3 regions of the Micromonospora musae genome follow, and region 2 is predicted to be linked to each of the others. Evidence: riboswitches for the same ligand, from Rfam matches in the RefSeq annotation. Region 2 holds a riboswitch; each other region holds the start of a gene.

Region 1 (6,257 bases), on a different contig from region 2:
GCGACGGCGCCGACCTCGGCGCTGACCGCGCTCACGCAGTGTCCGCAGGTCATGCCCTGCACCTGGTACGTCGTGGTGACCATCGGAGCTCTCCTTCCGCCGCACAGCCCATACCCCCGGGGGGTAAGAGCCGGACAAACTTCCGCCCTAGTCGCTGTACCGGTACCCGGCGGGGGTATCGGCTCCTGCGAGGACCGTACCATACCCCCTGGGGGTAGGCTATCCTTGCGCCATGACCACACCGACCCCCATCCGCGGATACACGGCCAGCAAGGACCAGCTGCTCGCCCGGCTGCGCCGCATCGAGGGGCAGGTACGCGGCGTCGAGAAGATGGTCGACGAGGACCGTTACTGCATCGACGTGCTCACCCAGATCTCCGCGGTCCAGGCCGCGCTGGACAAGGTCGCCCTCGGGCTGCTCGACGGCCACGCCCGGCACTGCATGCACGAGGGAGCGGCCGAGGGGCGCGCCGACGAGATGGCCAGCGAGATGATGGCCGCGGTCGGTCGGCTCATGAAGCGCGGCTGACCCGGCCGCCCCGCGGCGCCCGACGCCTCCTCGGCTCGTGGCAGGGCGCGGCTCTCAGCCCGCGTTCGGCGCGCCGAGGCGTACCCGGCGCAGCAGTTGGGCGTTGAGCGCCACCACGATGGTGGAGCCCGACATCAGCACCGCGGCGACGGCGGGGCTCAACGACAATCCGACGCCGGCCAGCACCCCGGCCGCCAGCGGCAGGGCCACCACGTTGTAGCCCGCCGCCCAGGCGAGGTTCTGCAGCATCTTGCGGTACGAGGCACGCGAGAGCCGGATGACCGCCCCCACCCCGCGCGGGTCGGAGGAGGCGAGCACCACCCCGGCGGACTCGATGGCCACGTCCGTGCCGGCGCCGATGGCGATCCCCACGTCGGCCCGGGCCAGCGCCGGCGCGTCGTTCACCCCGTCGCCGACCATCGCCACGGTCAACCCACGCCGCCGCAGTTCGGTCACCTTGGCGTCCTTCTGCGCCGGCAGCACCTCCGCGAACACCTCGTCGCCGGGACCGAACCCGAGGTCCGCGGCGACCGCCTCGGCCACCGGCCGGGCATCCCCGGTGATCATCGCGAGGGTCCGTACGCCCTGCGCCCGCAGCTCGGCGACCGCGTCGCGCGCCTCGGGGCGCAGCTCGTCGGTGAGCGCCAGCGCACCGAGCACCCCGTCCGGCAGCCGCACCAGGTGCAGCACCACCGCGCCCCGGCCGGCCCAGTGGTCGGTTTCGGCGCGCAGCTCGTCGGGGAGGCGTACGCCCAGCTCGCGCAGGAGCGCCGGCCCGCCCACCGCGTACCTCCGGCCCGCCACGGTGGCCTCCACCCCACGGCCTGGCCGGGACCGGAACCCGGTGGCCGCGACGGCCCCACCACGCTCCCCCGCCGCCGCGACGATCGCCCGGGCCATCGGATGCTCGCTCTCCGCCTCGATTCCGGCGGCGAGCCGCAGCAGCTCGTCGGGCTCGATGCCGGGGACCGTGGCCAGGTCGGTCACCACGTGCTCGCCGCGGGTGAGGGTGCCGGTCTTGTCGAACAGCACGGCGTCGACGGTCCGCATCCGCTCCAGCGCCAGCCGGTCCTTGACCAGGATCCCGGACTTCGCGGCCACCGCCGTGGAGAGCGCGATCACCAGCGGGATCGCCAGACCGAGTGCGTGCGGGCAGGCGATGACCAGCACGGTGACGGCCCGGACCACCGCCTCGTCGCCCCGGCCCATCAACGTCCACGCCAGCACCGTCACCACGGCTGTCGCCATGGCGACGTAGAACAGCGCCGCGGCGAACCGGTCGGCCAGCACCTGGGCCCGCCCGCTGGACTGCTGCGCCTCGGCGACCATGCGTTGGATGCCCGCCAGCGTGGTCTGCTCCCCGACCGCCTCGACCCGGATCCGCAGCGCCGAGTCGGCGGCCACCGTGCCCGCCACCACCCGATCGCCGACGGACCGGGACACCGGCCGGGACTCCCCGGTGATCATCGACTCGTCCAGCTCGGCGGCGCCGTCCACCACGCGTCCGTCCGCCGGCACCCGGCCACCGGGCCGGACCAGCACCACGTCACCGACCCGCAGGCCGGTCACCGGCACCGGCTCGGTCCGGCCGTCCTCGGTGACCCGCTCGGCCTGGTCGGGCAGGAGTGCGGCGAGCGCCGCGAGCGCCCCGCGCGCCTGCCCGATCGCCCGCATCTCCTGCCAGTGTCCGAGCAGCATGATGGTGACCAGAGCCGCCAGCTCCCACCAGAAGTCCAGGTCGAAGGCGCCCAGGCTGGTGGCGAGCGACGCGCCGTACGCGACGGTGATCGCCATGGCGACGAGCAGCATCATGCCCGGCGCCCGGTCCCGCACCTCGCGTACCGCGCCGACCAGGAACGGCCAGCCACCCCACCAGAACACCACCGAGCCGAGCACCGGCCCGACCCAGGTGAGGCCCGGCGCGTCGAGCCGGTAACCGAGCCACTCCATGACCATGTGGCTGGTGACCACGACCGGCACGGTGAGCGCCAGACAGATCCAGAACCGCCGCCGGAACATCGCCGGGTCGTGGCCGGCGTGCTTGTCGTGGCCACCCCGGCCGTGGTCCGGCTCGGCTGCGCCCGGGTGGTGCGGTGACGGATCTGCGGCCATGAACCCAACATGCCCCGTCGGCCGCCGCCGTGGGGGCCTTCGCCGTCATGACGTGACACCGTCGGCGTGAACAGGCGCCGGAGGGTCGCCATGGTTAGCATTCCGACGATGACTCTCCGGATCTTTCGTGGCGGGGCGGTCCCGCGCCGCTGAGCCGATCGCCCCACCGGCACGTACCCTGCCCCGGATTCGTTGGGAGATTCGTAATGGGCGCCGACCACAGCCGTCCCGCACCGTCCACCCCACCGGGGGTGCGACGGATCCTCCTCGTGACGGTCGTCCCGCTCGTCCTCGCCACCGTGGTCGCCGCCCTGGTGCTCTGGCCCCGCGACGTTCCGGAGACGGAGGGCAGCGGCGATCCGGCCCGGTATCACGGCACCGTCACCCGGGTGGTGAGCGAGGCCTGCTCCCCGGTGTCGGAGACGCCGGAGGGGACGCCCGGTGGACGGCCACAGCGCTGCGGCACGGTGACCGTACGTGTGCAGGACGGCCCGGCCGCCGGTCAGCAGGTCGAGGCGCCGGTCCCGGACGGTCCGGGGGCACCGGTCGTCGAGGCGGGCGACGAGGTGATCATGGTGCAGCTGACCGATCCGACCGACCCCTCGTCGTCGAGTTGGAACGTCGCCGAGCACCAGCGCGGCCAGCCGCTCGTCTGGCTGGCGCTGATCTTCGCCGGGGCGATCGTCGCGTTCGGACGGTGGCGGGGCCTGGCCGCGCTCGCCGGCCTCGCCGCGAGCTTCGGCATCCTGCTCACCTTCGTCCTGCCCGGCATCGGCGCGGGGCACTCACCGCTGCTGGTCGCCGTGGTCGGCGCCGCCCTGATCATGTTCGTGGTGCTCTACCTGACGCACGGCGTGACCGCGCAGACCTCGGTCGCCGTGCTCGGCACCCTCGGCAGCCTGGTGCTCACCGGCGTCCTCGGCGCGGCTGCCACCGCCGCCACCCACCTCACCGGCTTCGGCAGCGAGGACGCCCTGACGCTCTCGATGTTCCGCGGCGACGTGGACCTGCGGGGCCTGCTGCTCGCCGGGATCATCATCGGGTCGCTCGGCGTGCTCGACGACGTCACGGTCACCCAGGCGGCCACGGTCACCGAGCTGGCCCACGCGAACCCGGGGTTGTCCCGGCTCCAGCTCTACCGGGCCGCGACCCGGGTCGGCCGCGCGCACATCGCGTCCACGGTGAACACCATCGTGCTCGCGTACGCGGGCGCCTCGCTGCCGCTGCTGCTCCTGCTCACCGCCGACTCGCGCCCGGTGGGTCAGCTCCTCACCAGCGAGTTCCTGGCCCAGGAGATCGTCCGTAGCGCGGTCGCGACGCTCGGGCTGATCGCCGCCGTCCCGCTCACCACCGGCCTGGCCGCGATCGTCACGACGGCCGGACGCTCAGTCGCCGCACCGGCCGACGGCGAGGCGAAGCCCACCCACCCGACCACCCGGCCCGCCCCGGACCGGAGCGACGTGTTGGAGGCGCTGGGCGCCGGGCGACACGACCCGAGCCCGATCCCACCCCCCGCCACCCCCGGTGGCCGGCCCGACCCGGACAGGAGAACGGAGAGCGCATGGTGACACTCCTCAACGTGACCGCGCAGGCTCGCCGGCCTGGCAGCTGCGCCACTGGTTACCCAGCGCTATGGCGAAATGACGCCTTTAGTCGGCATCCGGGCGTAGCTCCCCGGCCGGGCTCTCGGGTAACCTCGCTGCCGGTAACCGCCGAAGGCGCGCAGCGGCGCCTGCGGTACCACCGCCCAATCGCCGGACGGCGAGCCGGGAACCCAGGTACCTGGGGTGAGTCCGCGTCAGCGGTAGGGGCCACTTCCGCCCCGAACCCGTCAGCTAACCCGGTCGGCGGTCGACGGAAGGGAAAACTGTGACGGCACCCCTACGCCGCTGGTTGATACCCGTGGTGGCCGTGATCGCCGCGCTGACCGTGCTCGCCGGGCCCCTCCCGGCGTCCGCCGCACCCAAGCCGGCCGTTCCGTCCGGGCACGAGGACGACGACCCGCCACTGCTCACCGACGTCGTCGAGACGACGAACCGCAACTACACCGCGGCCAAGGCCAAGCTGGAGAAGTCCAAGAAGCGCCAGGTGGAGCTGGGCCTGGACGTCAAGCGGGCCGAGGCCGAGCTGAACGCGTTGGCGCCGCAGGTCGGCCAGGTCGCCGCCCAGTCGTACCGCACCGGTCGGATGGGCGCGGTCGGGATGTTGCTGTCGAGCAACGACCCGGACTCCTTCGTGGAGCGGGTGATGGGCCTCGACGAACTCAACATGGTCAACTCGCAGAAGCTGTCCCGGATCAACGAGGTCAAGCACCGCGCCGAGCTCGCCAAGCTGGCGATCGACACCGAGGTCCGCGAGCAGCAGAAGCAGGCCGCCATCATGGCCAAGCAGAAGCGCGAGGCGGACAAGGCCCTGGCCCTGGTCGGCGGAAAGGGCTTCACCGGCGGTCTCGTCTCGGCCACCTCGCCGGTGGCGAGGATGGGTCCCGGCCGGACGGCCGACGGCGACTGGAAGCCGATGTCGTGCAGTGAGCCCGACCCGACCACCTCGGGCTGCATCACGCCCCGCACGCTGCACGCCTACAAGGAGGTCAAGCGAGCCGGCTTCAACCGGTTCGTCGGCTGCTACCGACCGGGCGGGCCGTGGGAGCACCCGAAGGGCCGGGCCTGCGACTGGTCCCTGCAGAAGAGCGGCTTCTCGCCCTGGCACAACGACGACACCCGGATGTACGGCAACAACGTCGCCGCGTTCCTCATTCGCAACGCCGACCGGCTCGGCATCTACTACGTGATCTGGAACCGGCAGATCTGGTTCCCGGCCACCGGCTGGAAGTCCTACAGCGGCCCGTCCAACCACACGGACCACGTGCACATGTCGCTGCTGTAGCGACCGGTTGAGAACGGCAAGGGCCGCCCCGCATTCGCGGGGCGGCCCTCTCGCTTCTCCTGGCGTCGTGGAGGGTGTCAGCCCGCCGTCGGATCCGCGCCCGCCGCGGGCGGAAGCACCCCGGCGACCTGACGGACCTCGCCGGCGGCGAGCCGGTACGACATGCCGACCACCCCGCACCGCCCGGCCTCGACCTCGGCGGCCAGCACTGCCGAGTTCTCGAGCAGCGCCTCGACGGTCTGCGCGATGTGGAGGTCGATGATCCGGTCGAGGTCGTCGACCCCCTCGGCGGCGGCGCGACGCAGGCTGGGCAGCACGGCGTCCACCACCGCGCCCAGGTGACCGGGGGGCTGCGTGCCGGTGTCGAGCGACTCCCGGGCCGCCTTCACGGCCCCGCACGAGTCGTGCCCGAGCACCACGACCAGCGGCGCGCGCAGCACCGTGACCGCGTACTCGACGCTGCCCAGCACCTCCGGCCCGGTGGTGTGCCCGGCCGTACGCACCACGAAGAGGTCGCCCAGCCCACGGTCGAAGATGATCTCGGCGGCGAGGCGGGAGTCGGAGCAGCCCACGATCACCGCGAACGGGTGCTGCTCGTCGGCGACCGCGGCCCGGTGGCCGGCGTCCTGGTTGGGGTGGCTCGGGGTGCCGGTGACGAAGCGGTGGTTGCCCTCGATCAGCTCGGCGAGCGCCTGCTCCGGACGCAGCACCGGCGTTTCGGGTCCACTCA
Region 2 (6,257 bases):
AGCCTGGTGGAGTGCGTGAACCGCTCCGACGCCCTGGTCTCCGACGTCTCCGGAGTCATCTCGGACTACCTCTACTCCGGCAAGCCGTTCGCGGTGACGGACATGGGGGCCGACGGCGACGCGTTCACCGAGCGGTTCCCGCTGGCGGCCGCCGGGTACGTGCTGCGCCGGAACATGGCCGACCTGGACGAGGTGCTGGACCGGTTGCTCGACACCGACCCGCTCTCCGCGCAGCGCTGGGAGACCCGGCGACGCTACCTCGGCGACTTCCCGGCCGAGTCGTACGCCGAGGCCTTCCTCGCCGCCGCCCGGCGCGAGCTGGAGCCGGCCGGACGGACGCCGACGCCGCGCGTCGGCCGGCCGGCCGCAGCGGAGGCGGCACCCCTGCCGACCGCCTGAGGCCGGCCGCTCAGCGGTACGACTCGACGAGCGCCAGCACCGCCTCCGGGTCCTCGACGTGGGCGTTGTGGCCGAGCCCGGCAAGCGTGGCGACCGGAACCCCGTAGCGCCGCAGCTGCGCGTCGGTGACCAACGGGTCGTGTTCGCCGCGCGCCAGCAGGATCGGCACGTCGGTGGCGGCGAGCAGCGCCGACAGGTCCGGCTCGCCGACCGCGAACGCCGCGGGGTCCATGGCCAGTCGCCAGCGCCCATCCACCTGGCGCAGCCCGGCCGTCACCCTCGGATCGTCGGGGGCGACCAGTCCGGCCAGCCCGGAGACCCGCAGGTAGCGCTCGGCGGCGGCGTCGCGGTCGGCGTACCAGGCGACCGGACGGGCGGCCAGCTCCCGCGCCTTCGCCAACTCGGCGCCGGACCAGACCGCCTTGATGCCGAGCCCGACGACAGCGGCGACCGGTAATCCGGCGTCCCGCGCGGCGAGCGTCAGGCCGACCACGCCGCCGAGCGAGTGCCCCAGCACGATCAGGCGGTCGTCCGGTGCGAGCGCCTCGGCCACCCGCTCGGCCAGCGTGCCGAAGTCGTAGGCGGGCAGCGGTGGTGAGGTGCCGTGGCCGGCGAGGTCCGGCGCCAGCCAGCGCCCCTCCCACCGGCGTTCCAGCAGGGCCGCCCAGGGCAGCCACACCTCGCCGGTCGCGCCCATGCCGTGCAGCAGCAGGAGCGCGGGCCGGCCGGGCGTACGGGCACCGGCGTCGGTCATGGACGCAGTCTGCCATCGCGGCGTCGGCAGGGCGAGGGTGGAGATCCGGTACGACGACGGGCGCCGGCCCCTTGATCAGGTGCCGGCGCCCGAGGTGAACGCGATCGTCAGGCGGAGTAACCGCGGGAGGTGATCCAGTTCGCCAGGTCGATCGTGGTGATCCAGTACGACGGCACCGCCGGGTTCGCCGAGTCGGCGATCTTCACGGTGCGGCCCTGGTCCCGGTAGCCGACGACGGCGATGTAGTGCCCGCCGCCGAAGGAGTGCCAGCCGCCGTCGGTGTCGACGGCGTCGCCGACGATGTTCGCGACCACGCCGCGCCCGTCGGTGATGGCGCGGACGATGTCGGCCTGGAGCCGGTCCATCTGGGCGGGACGCGGCGCGGTCGGGAACATGGTGGTCTTGTACGGGTTGCCCTTGACCACCGCGTTCAGCACCCGGGTGGTGTCCTCGGCGGAGTTGGTGCCCATCTCGGTGGTGCCGAGCTGCGTGGCGAGGTCGTCCTGGCCGCGCTCGATGCCGGTGGCGCTGAGCGCGTTGCGGGTGGCGGCGGGCCCGCAGTAGTAGAAGGTGGTCTGCGCCTGGTAGTCGTAGTCGAGGACCTTGCTCGACGGCGGCTTCGGCGGGGTCGGCTTGCGGGTCAGGTCGGGGTTCGCGGCCTTCTTCGCCGCCGGTGCGCCGGCGGTGGGCGAGCTGGCCGTGGGCGAGTCGGCCGCCGGTGTGGTGGGCTGCTGCTCGCTGAGCGAGGCGATGCCGGCGTCGCTGCGCAGTTCGGCCGCGACCGCGGCGGAGGCGCGCTGCGCGGCGGGCGCCTCGTCGGCGCCGTTGAGCAGGGCGCCGGTGGTGGTCGCCAGCACCAGCGCCGCGGCCGAGGCGGCGGCGATCTGGTACGGCCGCGCGGCGGCCAGGCGACGGAGCTGACGCTTCAGGGTGTGCTTCACGGTTCCTCCACGGTTCGGGGGTGAGCGACCGGCCGCCGTACCGGGAATCGGGTAGGCGTCACCGCGCGGACCTGGTCCGCGTGCGGTTGGTGGATCGCTCAGGGGATCGCCCGGTGGACCGGGCGGCGTGACGCGGGTGCCGGATCAGCTCGCCGCTACGAGGCGGGCGAGCGCGGGCACCGGGGCGCCGTGGAGGTTCGGGGACGGCCGAGGGGTGGGTTCGTGCACCACAGGGATGGAACTCCTTCCGGCACCGCCTACCGGGTTAGCTGACGGATTCGGGCGGGAAGATCGCCCTACCGCGGGCCGTGGCTCGCGGATTCACCCCGGACGTACATGTGGGTCCCCGGCTCGTGAAGAACAACGATTAGGCGGGTCGGCGCGGCGTCGCCTCTTGCGATCGGGTACCGCACCGGACGGGCCGACACTACTGGTCGACGAGGAGCCTGCCAACCCTTCGCCACCTGCTTAAACCTGTTCCGTCTGACAATTTTTCCGGGCGTTTGGCCGCTGACGGGACTCAATGGGACGGGCAGTTACGGCGGCGTTCGGGGGGCGCAACAGGACGGGCCGACGACAACCTTGTCAAAGGGCCGGGATGATTCGAACCGGCTGGACCCGCTGACCGTTTCCGGGCCGTTGTGACCGGGCTCACGGAGTTGCCGGCGGAATTCGACCGACATCCGCCGGCACGGCGATCAACTCCCACCCTGAGGTGCGGGGTCCGGACGACCGGGCCGCCCGATCTTCCAGGAGACGAGTCGGTCGGGGAGCGGCCCGGTCAGCCGACCCTCGCCGGGTGCCAACGGGCGGTCACCAGGCGGGCGGGGGCGGTGCTCGCCGGCCGGGTCGCCGTCGACCGGCCCGGCCGGACGCGGACCGCCGCCGCGTACGCCTCGGTGGCCAGCGCGCGGGCCGCCTCGGCGGCGAGTTCGGCGTCCCGCCAGGCGCGACGCTCCCGCTCCTGAGCGGCCCGGTATCCGGCCAGCCGGCCGTCCCGGACCACCCGGGCCAGGCGCACCTCCTGCTCGACCGGGTGCAGACGGGGATCCCAGCCGTCGCGGTGTCCGAAGACGTCGCCGAGTTGGCGCAGGGTGAGATCGCCCCGCCAGTACGCCGCCGTGGCCGCCCGGTGCAGGTGCCGCTCCCGGGCCGCGTACTCCGCTGGGGTGTGGGGCGTGCGGGGCGTCGGCAGGGCGCCCGCGCCGGCGAACCGGCGGGCGGCGCTGTCGGCCTCGTCGTACGCCGCCCAGGCCCGGTCCAGATCGGCCTGGGCGGTCGACCACGCGTCCCGTCTCCGTCGGGCGGTCTGCGCCGCGCCCGCGGCGGCGACCGCCACCTCCTCGGCGTACCGGCGCAGGTCTGTCGCCTCGGCCGTCGCCAACTCCCGGTCGGACGGCACGGTCGGGGCGCTCCGGTCGTCCTCCGGGCGGTCGCGTTCGGGGCGGGCGACCAGCACGGTGAGCACGATCAGGGCCAGTACCAGCAGGGCCGACCAGATGGCGGCGGCCTGCGGCACCTCGACGAGGAACTGGTAGAGGACGGTTTTCTCCATGTCGACACCTCGGGGCAGGCAGACGCGAATGCGGGAAGCCGCCCGGCCACCCGGGGCGGGGCCGACTCGGCCGCGCGGGGCGCCGGGGCGGGCGCGGTTGACGCGTTCGGCGGGCGCGGCGGGAGGGTTTCCTGCTCCCGCCGACGGGTCAGGCGCCGGGCGGGGCCCGGGGCGCTCGAACGGTCGGGATCGCGTTGCGCTGCGGGTGCGCCTCGGTGGCCGCGACGGCGACCGCGGCGGCCACCGGTGCGACCAGGGCGAACGGCTCGACTGTGACACCGGGCGCGGACGGTGCGGCGGCCGGCGGGCCGGCGGCCTCGGCGGTGCTCTGCGGTGCGACGGTGCCGTGCGCGACGGCGACGACCGGGGAGTCGGGCGCGCCGACGAACGTGGGAGCGCAGTCGCAGGCCCACGAGCCGGTGAGCGACGGCGACTCGGTGGTGGCCTGCGGGTGCGGAGCCCCGAACGGCGCCAGCGACCCGACGGTCAACGCGCCGGCCACCGCGAGGCTGGCCAGCAACCGAGCGGCCCAACGCGCCACCCACCACAGGGGATCGGTGAGCGCGAAGGAAGGCATGGGGCAACGCTACCCCCGCACCACCGGAGTCGCACGGTAGCCGGGCGTGTCGCGACGCCGCGCCGACCGCACCGACCAGGGTGGACGTCCCAGCTCAGGGGCAGTTTGGCACCGAGTCGGAGGGACACCCGGGGCCGGGGAAGCCGAGCGGCGGCGGGGCCGTCCGGCCCGCTCGACGAGGCGAGTCGAGCCGGCTCGGCCCGCGGTCAGCGGGAGCGGGCGGGGGCGGGGGCGGCGGGGGCCGCGGACGGACGGGCACGGCGTGGACCGAGCCGGCGCATCATCGGCATCTCGACCCAGCGGTGCAGGAGCCCGGCCAGGACCAGGTTCAGCAGGAGGAACCCGAGCACGGCGGCCGGCCCCCACCACCCGGGCAGGCCGACACCCCAGTCCCCGGTCAACCGCAGCACGGTCGTCATGACGAGGACGTGGACGAGGTAGAAGGCGAAGGAGACCTCACCGAGCCAGATCATCGGACGGGACCGCCACGGCGAGCGGAGGCCGCGCACGTCGGCGTCCGCCGCCGCGGTGATGACCAGGAGGTAGGCGGCCGCCAGGAGCGCGGCCCAGAACTCGGCGCGGATCCATCCGGCGGCGGCCACCCAGACGGCGACGAAGAGGAGGCTGGCCAGGGGGAGCCGTGGACCGCGCCACCGGCCGCGCAGCATCAGCTCGGCGGCGGCCACCCCCATCCAGAACTCCAGGGACCGGGTCAGCGGGAAGATCTGGGTGAACCACCAGCGGTACTCCTCGGGCACCAGCAACTGAGCCGGCCAGAGCGCCAGGATCAGCAGCGGCACCGCGACGACGACCGCCCAGAGCAGCCCGGCCCGCGCCCGGCGGACCAGCGGCAGCGCCAGCGGTAGGCAGAGGTAGAAGAAGAACTCGCAGGAGAGCGACCAGCTCACGTTGTTCATGCTGTAGAAGTGGCCGCCCCGGAAGTCCCAGGCCTGGAGCAGGAGGAGATTCTCCACCGCGACGTCGACCCGCACCGGATCGGCGAACCAGAGCGCCACCAGCAGCGCCAGCGCCCAGAGCACCGCGTGGTTCGGCCAGATCTTGGCGAACCGGCGGCGCCAGAAGTTCCGCCGCCGCTCCCCGGGCCGCGCCGACCAGACCAGCACGAAGCCACTGAGGATGAAGAAGAACTCCACTCCGGACAGTCCGAGGCTGAAGACCTTGCTGACCACGCTCTGGTAGTCGGGCTCGGCGATGATCCGCATGGTGCCGGCGTGGAATCCGAAGACCAGCAGCGCCGCGATCCAGCGCAGTCCGGTGAGGGAGGGTAGGCGACCGGCTGGAGCGCCGCCTCCGGCGGACGGTGTCGCCGTCGCCGTCGTGCTCGCCTGCCCCACCGTCACCAGCATGTACCTCTCCTCCCCCGGCGGCGCCTCGAGCTGTGCGGGCTGCCGCCCGTGACCCGGCCGTCGCCCGGAGCCCCGGAGGCCGCCACGCCGGCGGCGCCACTGATCCGGGCCGCCCGTTCGGGGCACCCTATCCGCCGCGCGGATGACGACCGCCGGCCGGTCGTACGACTCTGACGCCGCGGTGTGCCATGGATGTCCGGTGGCTTAATATCGCGGGGCTCGGAGGTGATGGATGCGGCGCGCCTCCGAGGAGCCCCGCACCGACGGCAGCGAGGCGCCGTCGCGGACGGACGAGAATTGGAGCGACCGATGCACCAGCGGATCCTGATGCGGGCCAAGAAGGGCCCCTTCGACGTCTACTCGCCGGAGGAGACCTTCGAGCAGAACTGGATCGGGGAGAACGCTGGCAATCTCGTGTTCAGCCACGCGGCGTACAAGCTGCTGGGCGCCGGGAACACGCAGATCGAGCCGACCGCGTTCCGGGCGAACCTCCGCGAGGCGGACATGATCAACGAGCGGTACGACGTGTTCGTCGTACCGCTGGCCAACGCCTTCCGGCGCAGCTACGCCGAGCGGCTGGGGAACCTGACCCGGCTCATCCAGCGGCTGCGGATCCCGGTGGTGGTGCTCGGGGTGGGCGCCCAGACGAACGTCAAGGGCGACC
Region 3 (6,257 bases), on a different contig from region 2:
TGACGTGCCTGCGTCTCCGCCGCCGGCTCCGCGCCGGTCGGCGATGGGTAGCGGGTACGCGGGAAGACCCAGAGCACCCGGTCCGACTCGCGGCGCAGCACCCCGGCGTCGACGAGCCCGTCCAGCACCCGGTCCGGCAGGCCCTTGGCGAGCGGCATGATCCAGTCCCGCGGCCGGCGACGCTTGCCGTGAGCGACGATCCGGGCGAGCGCGTCGTCCAGGAGCGGCACGCCGAGCGGCTCCGCACTGGTGGCCGCGAGGCGGCCGTCGACGACCGTCACCCGCTCGGCGAGGGCGAGTTCGAGCAGCAGCGCACCCGCGAGGCCGTAGCCGAGATGCGGCGCGCCGAGGCGGTTGACGCCCGCGTCGTCGTAGCCGAGCAGGGCAAGTTCGTGGGCGAGGGTGAGTTGCGGCATGGCCCGACGCTAGCCGCGCCCCGCCACCGGAGACCGGCACCCTTGGTAGGCGGCGCATTCCGCCGGAGTGACGACGCGCGGCCTCGCCTTGATTCCGCTCCGGCGCTTCCCTATCGTGGGGCACCGACCGCTGTGGACGTCTGCCCTCGCCTCCTTCCCCTCTGCGAGGCGCCTGGCGGTCGGTTACAAAGGAGTCGGTGCCGGTGGCAACCATGCCCCCCCATCGTCACGCACCGGGACGTTCCGCTCGTCCGGGTGGCCTGCGTCGGGCTGCCCACCGCCTGCTCACACTGGTCGCTGCCGCGGCCGTCGGCGCCGGCCTGCTCGCCGCGCCGGCCCACGCCGCGCCCACGGTCGAGGAGATCGAGGCGCAGATCGACAAGCAGTGGGAGCAGCTGGAACCCACGATCGAGCAGTACAACAAGGTGCGGGCGCAGCTGAAGGTCAACCAGAAGAAGTCGACCCAGCTGGAGAAGAAGATCGAGCCGCTCAGTCTCCAGACCGAGCTGGCGATGACCCGGGTCGGTGACCTCGCCTCCCGTTACTACATCAGCGGTCCGTCGCAGGACCTCGGCGCCCTGCTGGTCAGCGCCAAGCCGGACACGCTTACCGAGCAGCTCACCATCCTCGACCGGCTGGCCCGCCAGGAGCACAAGCAGGTCGAGGGCATCCTGAAGATCCGCGCCAAGTACGACGCGGAGAAGCAGAAGCTCGACACGCTCATCACCACCCAGACGAAGCAGCAGAACGAGCTCGCCGCCAAGAAGAAGAAGATCGACGGCGAGATCAAGCGGCTGGAGAAGCTGCTGCCGAAGTCGGTCGTCATGCCGGAGAACTGCCCCACCATCAAGGGCGTGGTCAGCGAGGCGGCGCGCACCGCGATCCAGACGGCCTGCAAGCAGGTCGGCGACCCGTACGTCTGGGGTGCCACCGGCCCGAACTCGTTCGACTGCTCCGGCCTGACCCAGTACGCGTACAAGGCCGCCGGGATCAGCCTCACGCACTTCACGGGCGCGCAGTGGAACGAGGGCAAGGCCATTCCGCGCTCCGAGGCCCGCCCGGGTGACCTGGTCTTCTTCTTCAGCGACCTGCACCACGTCGGGCTCTACCTCGGCAACGACCAGATGGTCCACGCGCCACGGGCCGGTAAACCGGTCCAGGTGACGAGCATCAACTACATGCCGGTCGCCGGCTTCCGACGACCCGGCTGATCCACCCCGAACGTCGCGAACGTCGAGGGCCCCCGGTCGAGAAGACCGGGGGCCCTCGTGTCTCTCGGCACGCTCACCCGCGCTGCCCGCGCTCGTCAGCGGGGCGCGCCCACCAGGGACGGGAGCAGCAGCACGTCGTCGAGGTTGACGTACATGATGCGGTGCCCGAACTGGATCTGCACGTACCGCAGGTCGCCCCGGATCACCGTCCAGTCGCCCGGGGACGAGCCGTCGAAGGTGGTGGCCTTGTAGTACTCGCTCGGCAGCACGTCGCCGACGGCGTACCGCTGACCGGCGGCGAGCGTGTACTGCAACGGGGAGATCGTCTGGTACGCCACGCCGGCCGGGTAGGCGTCCTGCTCCGGGTAGGCCCGGCCGTAGACCGGGATCGTCGCCTTCCCCGGCTTCGGGGTCACCACGAAACCGGTGGCCCACCTGGCGGTGGGTGCCGAGGCGGGGTTGTGGAACCAAGCCTTCTGCCCGAGGTACCAGATCGCCGTCCAGTCACCGCGCACCTCGGCCACCGCGTACGTCTGGCCGGCGGAGGCCCGGGCGCCGTGGTCGGAGATGTACATGGTGTTCGGCGAGCCGTCCGGACGCAGACCCAGGTCGTTGACGAGCGGGGCGTCCTGGCTCGGCGCGCTGTGCAGGACGACCGCGGACGAGCCGCGCAGCGGGCAGGGCTCGGCGGGCGGCGGCGGGTTCGGCACGCCCGGCGGCTGCCGGTTGCAGCCGACGAACGCCGGCCGGTTGGCGGCGAAGTCCGGGTCGATGGTGACCAGGCCGGTCCGCTTGGTGCCGGTGGTCCGGAACGGCGCCTTCAGCAGGTCGAAGTAGTGCGACCAGTCCCAGTACGGGCCCGGGTCCCAGTGCATGCCGGCCACCGTCGAGGCCACCGTCCCGGGCACGTTGTCGTGCCCGATGATGTGCTGCCGGTCCAGTGGGATGCCGAACCTGAGCGCCAGGTACCGGACCAGCTTGGCCGAGGCGCGGTACATCGCCTCGGTGTACCAGGTGCCGTGGCCGGCGAAGCCCTCGTGCTCGATGCCTATCGACTTCGCGTTGACGTACCAGTTGCCGGCCTGCCAGCCGACGTCCTCGGCCTTCACGTGCTGCGCCACGTGGCCGTCCACCGAGCGCAGCGTGTAGTGCCAGCCCAGGTAGTCCGCCTGCTGCACGAGGCCGACGCTGGGCTGGTAGTACCCCTCGGTGTCGTGGATGACGATGTACTCGATCTTCTGCTGCGCCGGCCGGTCACCCAGGTCGTGGTTGCCGTAGTCGCCGACGGTCGGGCCGTACTGCTCGTACGGCGCGGGGATCCACTCGCAGCCGAGCCGCGCCGGGCACTCGACTCCGGCGCGCCCCTGCGGCTCGCGCAGCCCGAGCCGATGCAGCGCGCCGGTCTCCGTGGTCACCTTCCGTGCGCGGAGGGTGACCTGGTGCCCGTCGTCGGTACGTCGGCTCGCGCCGAGTCGGATCTGGTCGTACACCTCGTCGGCGAAGGCGGTCGCCGTCTCCTCGGTCTCCGCGCCGGAGTAGCGGGCCACCGCCGCGTACCAGGCCCCCGGGTCGGTCGCCGCGCCCACCGGGCCGCCCAGCTGTTCCTGGTACGAGGCGAGCAGGGCCGCGCCGCCCCGGATGTTGGTGGCGGGGTCGGTGCGGAGTGCCTCGGCGTCGGCCCCGGTGAGCGCCGCAGCGGCCTGGAGGGTCCGTAGCGCCGCGGGTGCGGGTGCGTCGGCTGCGGACTTCTTCGGCGCACCGAGGGTCAACGGCCGGGACGTGTCACCGCGCGGGTCCTCGCCCTCGTCGACGTGCGAAGCGGCGGGCAGGTTCGCGACGTGAGCCGCGTCGGTGAGGTGCAGCGGGCCGTAGCCGCCGCTCGTGCTGGGCGTGCCGGCGTGGGTGTCCCACCTGGATTCCAGGTACGAGACGCCGAGCAGGACGCTCTCCGGCACCCCGTATGCGGTCGCTGCGGCGACGTACTGCTGCTGGCGGTCGCCGGCCGGCGCGGCGTTGGCCGGGACGCCGGTCAGTGGCACGGCCGCGGTGGCGCTGACCACCGCGGCGGCGAGCAGGGCGCGCCTGCTCCTGGAGATGGTTGATCGATGCATCGGGCCCCCAGTAAGGACGGGTCAGGTATTGGTCACCTTCGCTCCGCCGGCCCGCCTCGGTCAATACCTTTCGATCTGCCCATCGCATAGGAAAAAAATCTTCGAGATTCGCACGGAGAGTGCGTTCCGCCGCGCCATGCACGGAGTGTCACCGCCTGAAGGGTTGCGGATCGGTAACGAGGGTCTCTAGTCTGGTCAATCGTCGGCCGGCAACAGGTCCGTCCAACCAGGGCGGTAACGGTCCGACACCGCCGAGTCGCTCCCCGAGCGAGCCGGGGACCCAGGTTCCCGGGGTGAATCCGCAGCCACTGCGGTAGGGCGCCGACCTTCCCGCCCGAACCCGTCAGCTAACCCGGTAGGCGGTCAGGGAAGAAGGAGTACGGAGCCCGGTGGCCCACCATGCCCCGCGGCCTCCGTCCGGACGGCCGGCGACAGCCGGCCCGACGACGGGTGCGCCGCGTCCACGCTGGTCCCGCTTCACCACCGTCCTCGCCGCCCTCGTCGGCATCGGCGTCGTCCTCGGCGGCGGCGCCACCGCGGCCCACGCGGACCCGTCGGTCGCCGAGATCGAGCGCCAGATCGACCAGGACTGGAACAAGCTCGAACCCGTCATCGAGCGGCACAACGCGACCCGTCAGGAACTCACCGCCAAGCGTCGGCAGGCCGATGCGCTCGCCGCCCGGATCAAGCCACTGCAGCTCCGGATCGACCAGGCCATGAACAAGGTCGGCGTGCTCGCGGTGCGGGCGTACAAGGGCGAGAACCTCTCGACCGTCAACGCGCTGCTCGGCAGCCAGTCGCCGGGTGACGTCGTCGGGCAGTTGGAGCTGCTCGACCGGTTCGCCCACAACCAGCAGCAGGACGTCGCCCAGGTCGTCGAATTGCGCGACCAACTGGCCCGGCAGAAGGCGCCGCTGGACGAGCTGGTCACCGAGCTGACCCGTACCGAGGCCCAGCTGGCGGCGAAGAAGAAGCAGATCAACACCGAGATCGAGCGGCTGCAGAAGCTGCGCATCAAGGTGTACGGCAACGGTGGCGGTGGCTCGCTGCGGCCGGCCCCGTGCCCGGCCACCTATCCGGGTGGCGCGGCCGGGGTGGCGGTGAAGTTCGCCTGCGCCCAGATCGGCAAGCCCTACGTCTGGGGGGCCGACGGCCCCGACTCGTACGACTGCTCGGGGCTCATGCTCGCGGCCTGGGCCAAGGCCGGGGTGTCGCTGCCGCACAACGCCGCGCAGCAGCGCCGGGCGACGAAGACGGTGAGCCGGGCCGACCTCCGCCCCGGCGACCTCGTCTTCTACTACAGCGACCTGCACCACGTCGGCATGTACGTCGGCGGCGGATGGGTGGTGCACGCCTCCCAGGCCGGAGTGCCGGTCAAGATGAAGAAGGTCGACGACGGCCCGATCCACAGCTTCGGCCGTCCCGACTGACGCGTCCGCGCACGTTCACGGAAAGAGTGGTCATCCGCGCGCGAATGACCACTCTTTCCGTGAACGAGCAGCCTGGTCGGCCGGTCGGTCGGTCAGCGGGTGGGCCAGGTACGCCAGTTCTGCCAGGCCCGGCTCGGGGTCGGGCCGCGCTGCCCCTGGTAGCGCGAGCCGTAGACGGCCGAACCGTACGGGTGCTCGGCGGGCGACGAGAGCCGGAAGATGCAGAGCTGGCCGATCTTCATGCCTGGCCAGAGCGTGATCGGAAGGTTCGCCACGTTCGACAGCTCCAGGGTCACGTGGCCGGAGAACCCCGGATCGATGAAGCCGGCGGTGGAGTGGGTCAGCAGACCGAGGCGGCCCAGGCTCGACTTGCCCTCCAGCCGGCCGGCGAGCTGCTCGCCGAGTGAGATGACCTCGAGCGTCGAGGCGAGCACGAACTCCCCCGGGTGCAGCACGAACGGCTCCCCGTCGGGGACCTCGACCACCGACGTCAGGTCGTCCTGCTGCTGTGCCGGATCGATGTGGGTGTAGAGGTGGTTGTTGAAGACCCGGAAGAGCCGGTCGAGACGTACGTCGATGCTCGACGGTTGCACCAGGGTGGGCTCGAACGGCTCCAGCCCGAGCGAGCCGGCCTTGATCTCGGAGACCAGGTCGCGGTCGGAGAGCAGCATCGGACCACCATAGCGAGGCACGTTCGGACAGCTCGAATCCGGTGCCCGTGACCAGCGCGTCGCGTCGCCTCTAGAACATTTGTTCGATAGAATGCCCGCATGGCTTCCTGGTCCGAATTCGCCGCTGACGAGCCCCGGCTCGCCGACGGGATCCGCGTTCTCATGCAGCAGTACGGTCCGGGCTTCGGCTACCTGGCCACGGTCCGTGCCGACGGCGGGCCCCGGGTGCACCCGGTGTCGCCGGTGATCACCGACGAGGGGCTCTTCTGCTTCATCATCGACTCGCCGAAGCGGCGTGACCTGGAGCGGGACGGCCGCTACGCGCTGCACTCCTTCCCGCCGGAGGAGAGCGACGACGAGGCCTACGTGGCGGGGCAGGCCCGGCCGGTCACCGACCAGGCCCGCGTGGCCCGGCTCG

Evidence for each region. A riboswitch is a leader RNA that binds a small molecule or an ion and turns the genes downstream of it on or off. The one in region 2 is predicted to bind cyclic di-AMP.
Region 1: it holds a riboswitch for cyclic di-AMP, as region 2 does, so the genes downstream of both, D7147_RS02490 (coiled-coil domain-containing protein) here and D7147_RS26860 (C39 family peptidase) in region 2, are expected to answer to the same signal.
Region 3: it holds a riboswitch for cyclic di-AMP, as region 2 does, so the genes downstream of both, D7147_RS29690 (C40 family peptidase) here and D7147_RS26860 (C39 family peptidase) in region 2, are expected to answer to the same signal.

The regions. Positions count from the first base shown of each region.
Region 1 covers NZ_RAZS01000001.1:523,773-530,029, forward strand. The annotation lists gene D7147_RS02470 (heavy-metal-associated domain-containing protein) at 1-83, opposite strand, end outside; gene D7147_RS02475 (metal-sensitive transcriptional regulator) at 233-529, shown strand; gene D7147_RS02480 (heavy metal translocating P-type ATPase) at 584-2,641, opposite strand; gene D7147_RS02485 (YibE/F family protein) at 2,848-4,209, shown strand; cyclic di-AMP (ydaO/yuaA leader) riboswitch at 4,376-4,507, shown strand; gene D7147_RS02490 (coiled-coil domain-containing protein) at 4,511-5,527, shown strand; gene D7147_RS02495 (carbonic anhydrase) at 5,605-6,257, opposite strand, start outside.
Region 2 covers NZ_RAZS01000012.1:50,540-56,796, forward strand. The annotation lists gene D7147_RS26850 (CDP-glycerol glycerophosphotransferase family protein) at 1-399, shown strand, start outside; gene D7147_RS26855 (alpha/beta fold hydrolase) at 410-1,153, opposite strand; gene D7147_RS26860 (C39 family peptidase) at 1,261-2,094, opposite strand; cyclic di-AMP (ydaO/yuaA leader) riboswitch at 2,334-2,478, opposite strand; gene D7147_RS26865 (hypothetical protein) at 2,876-3,649, opposite strand; gene D7147_RS26870 (hypothetical protein) at 3,798-4,226, opposite strand; gene D7147_RS26875 (acyltransferase family protein) at 4,433-5,593, opposite strand; gene D7147_RS26880 (polysaccharide pyruvyl transferase family protein) at 5,903-6,257, shown strand, end outside.
Region 3 covers NZ_RAZS01000015.1:76,706-82,962, forward strand. The annotation lists gene D7147_RS29675 (GOLPH3/VPS74 family protein) at 1-416, opposite strand, end outside; gene D7147_RS29680 (C40 family peptidase) at 614-1,627, shown strand; gene D7147_RS29685 (N-acetylmuramoyl-L-alanine amidase) at 1,723-3,738, opposite strand; cyclic di-AMP (ydaO/yuaA leader) riboswitch at 3,978-4,115, shown strand; gene D7147_RS29690 (C40 family peptidase) at 4,128-5,168, shown strand; gene dcd (dCTP deaminase) at 5,261-5,839, opposite strand; gene D7147_RS29700 (pyridoxamine 5'-phosphate oxidase family protein) at 5,939-6,257, shown strand, end outside.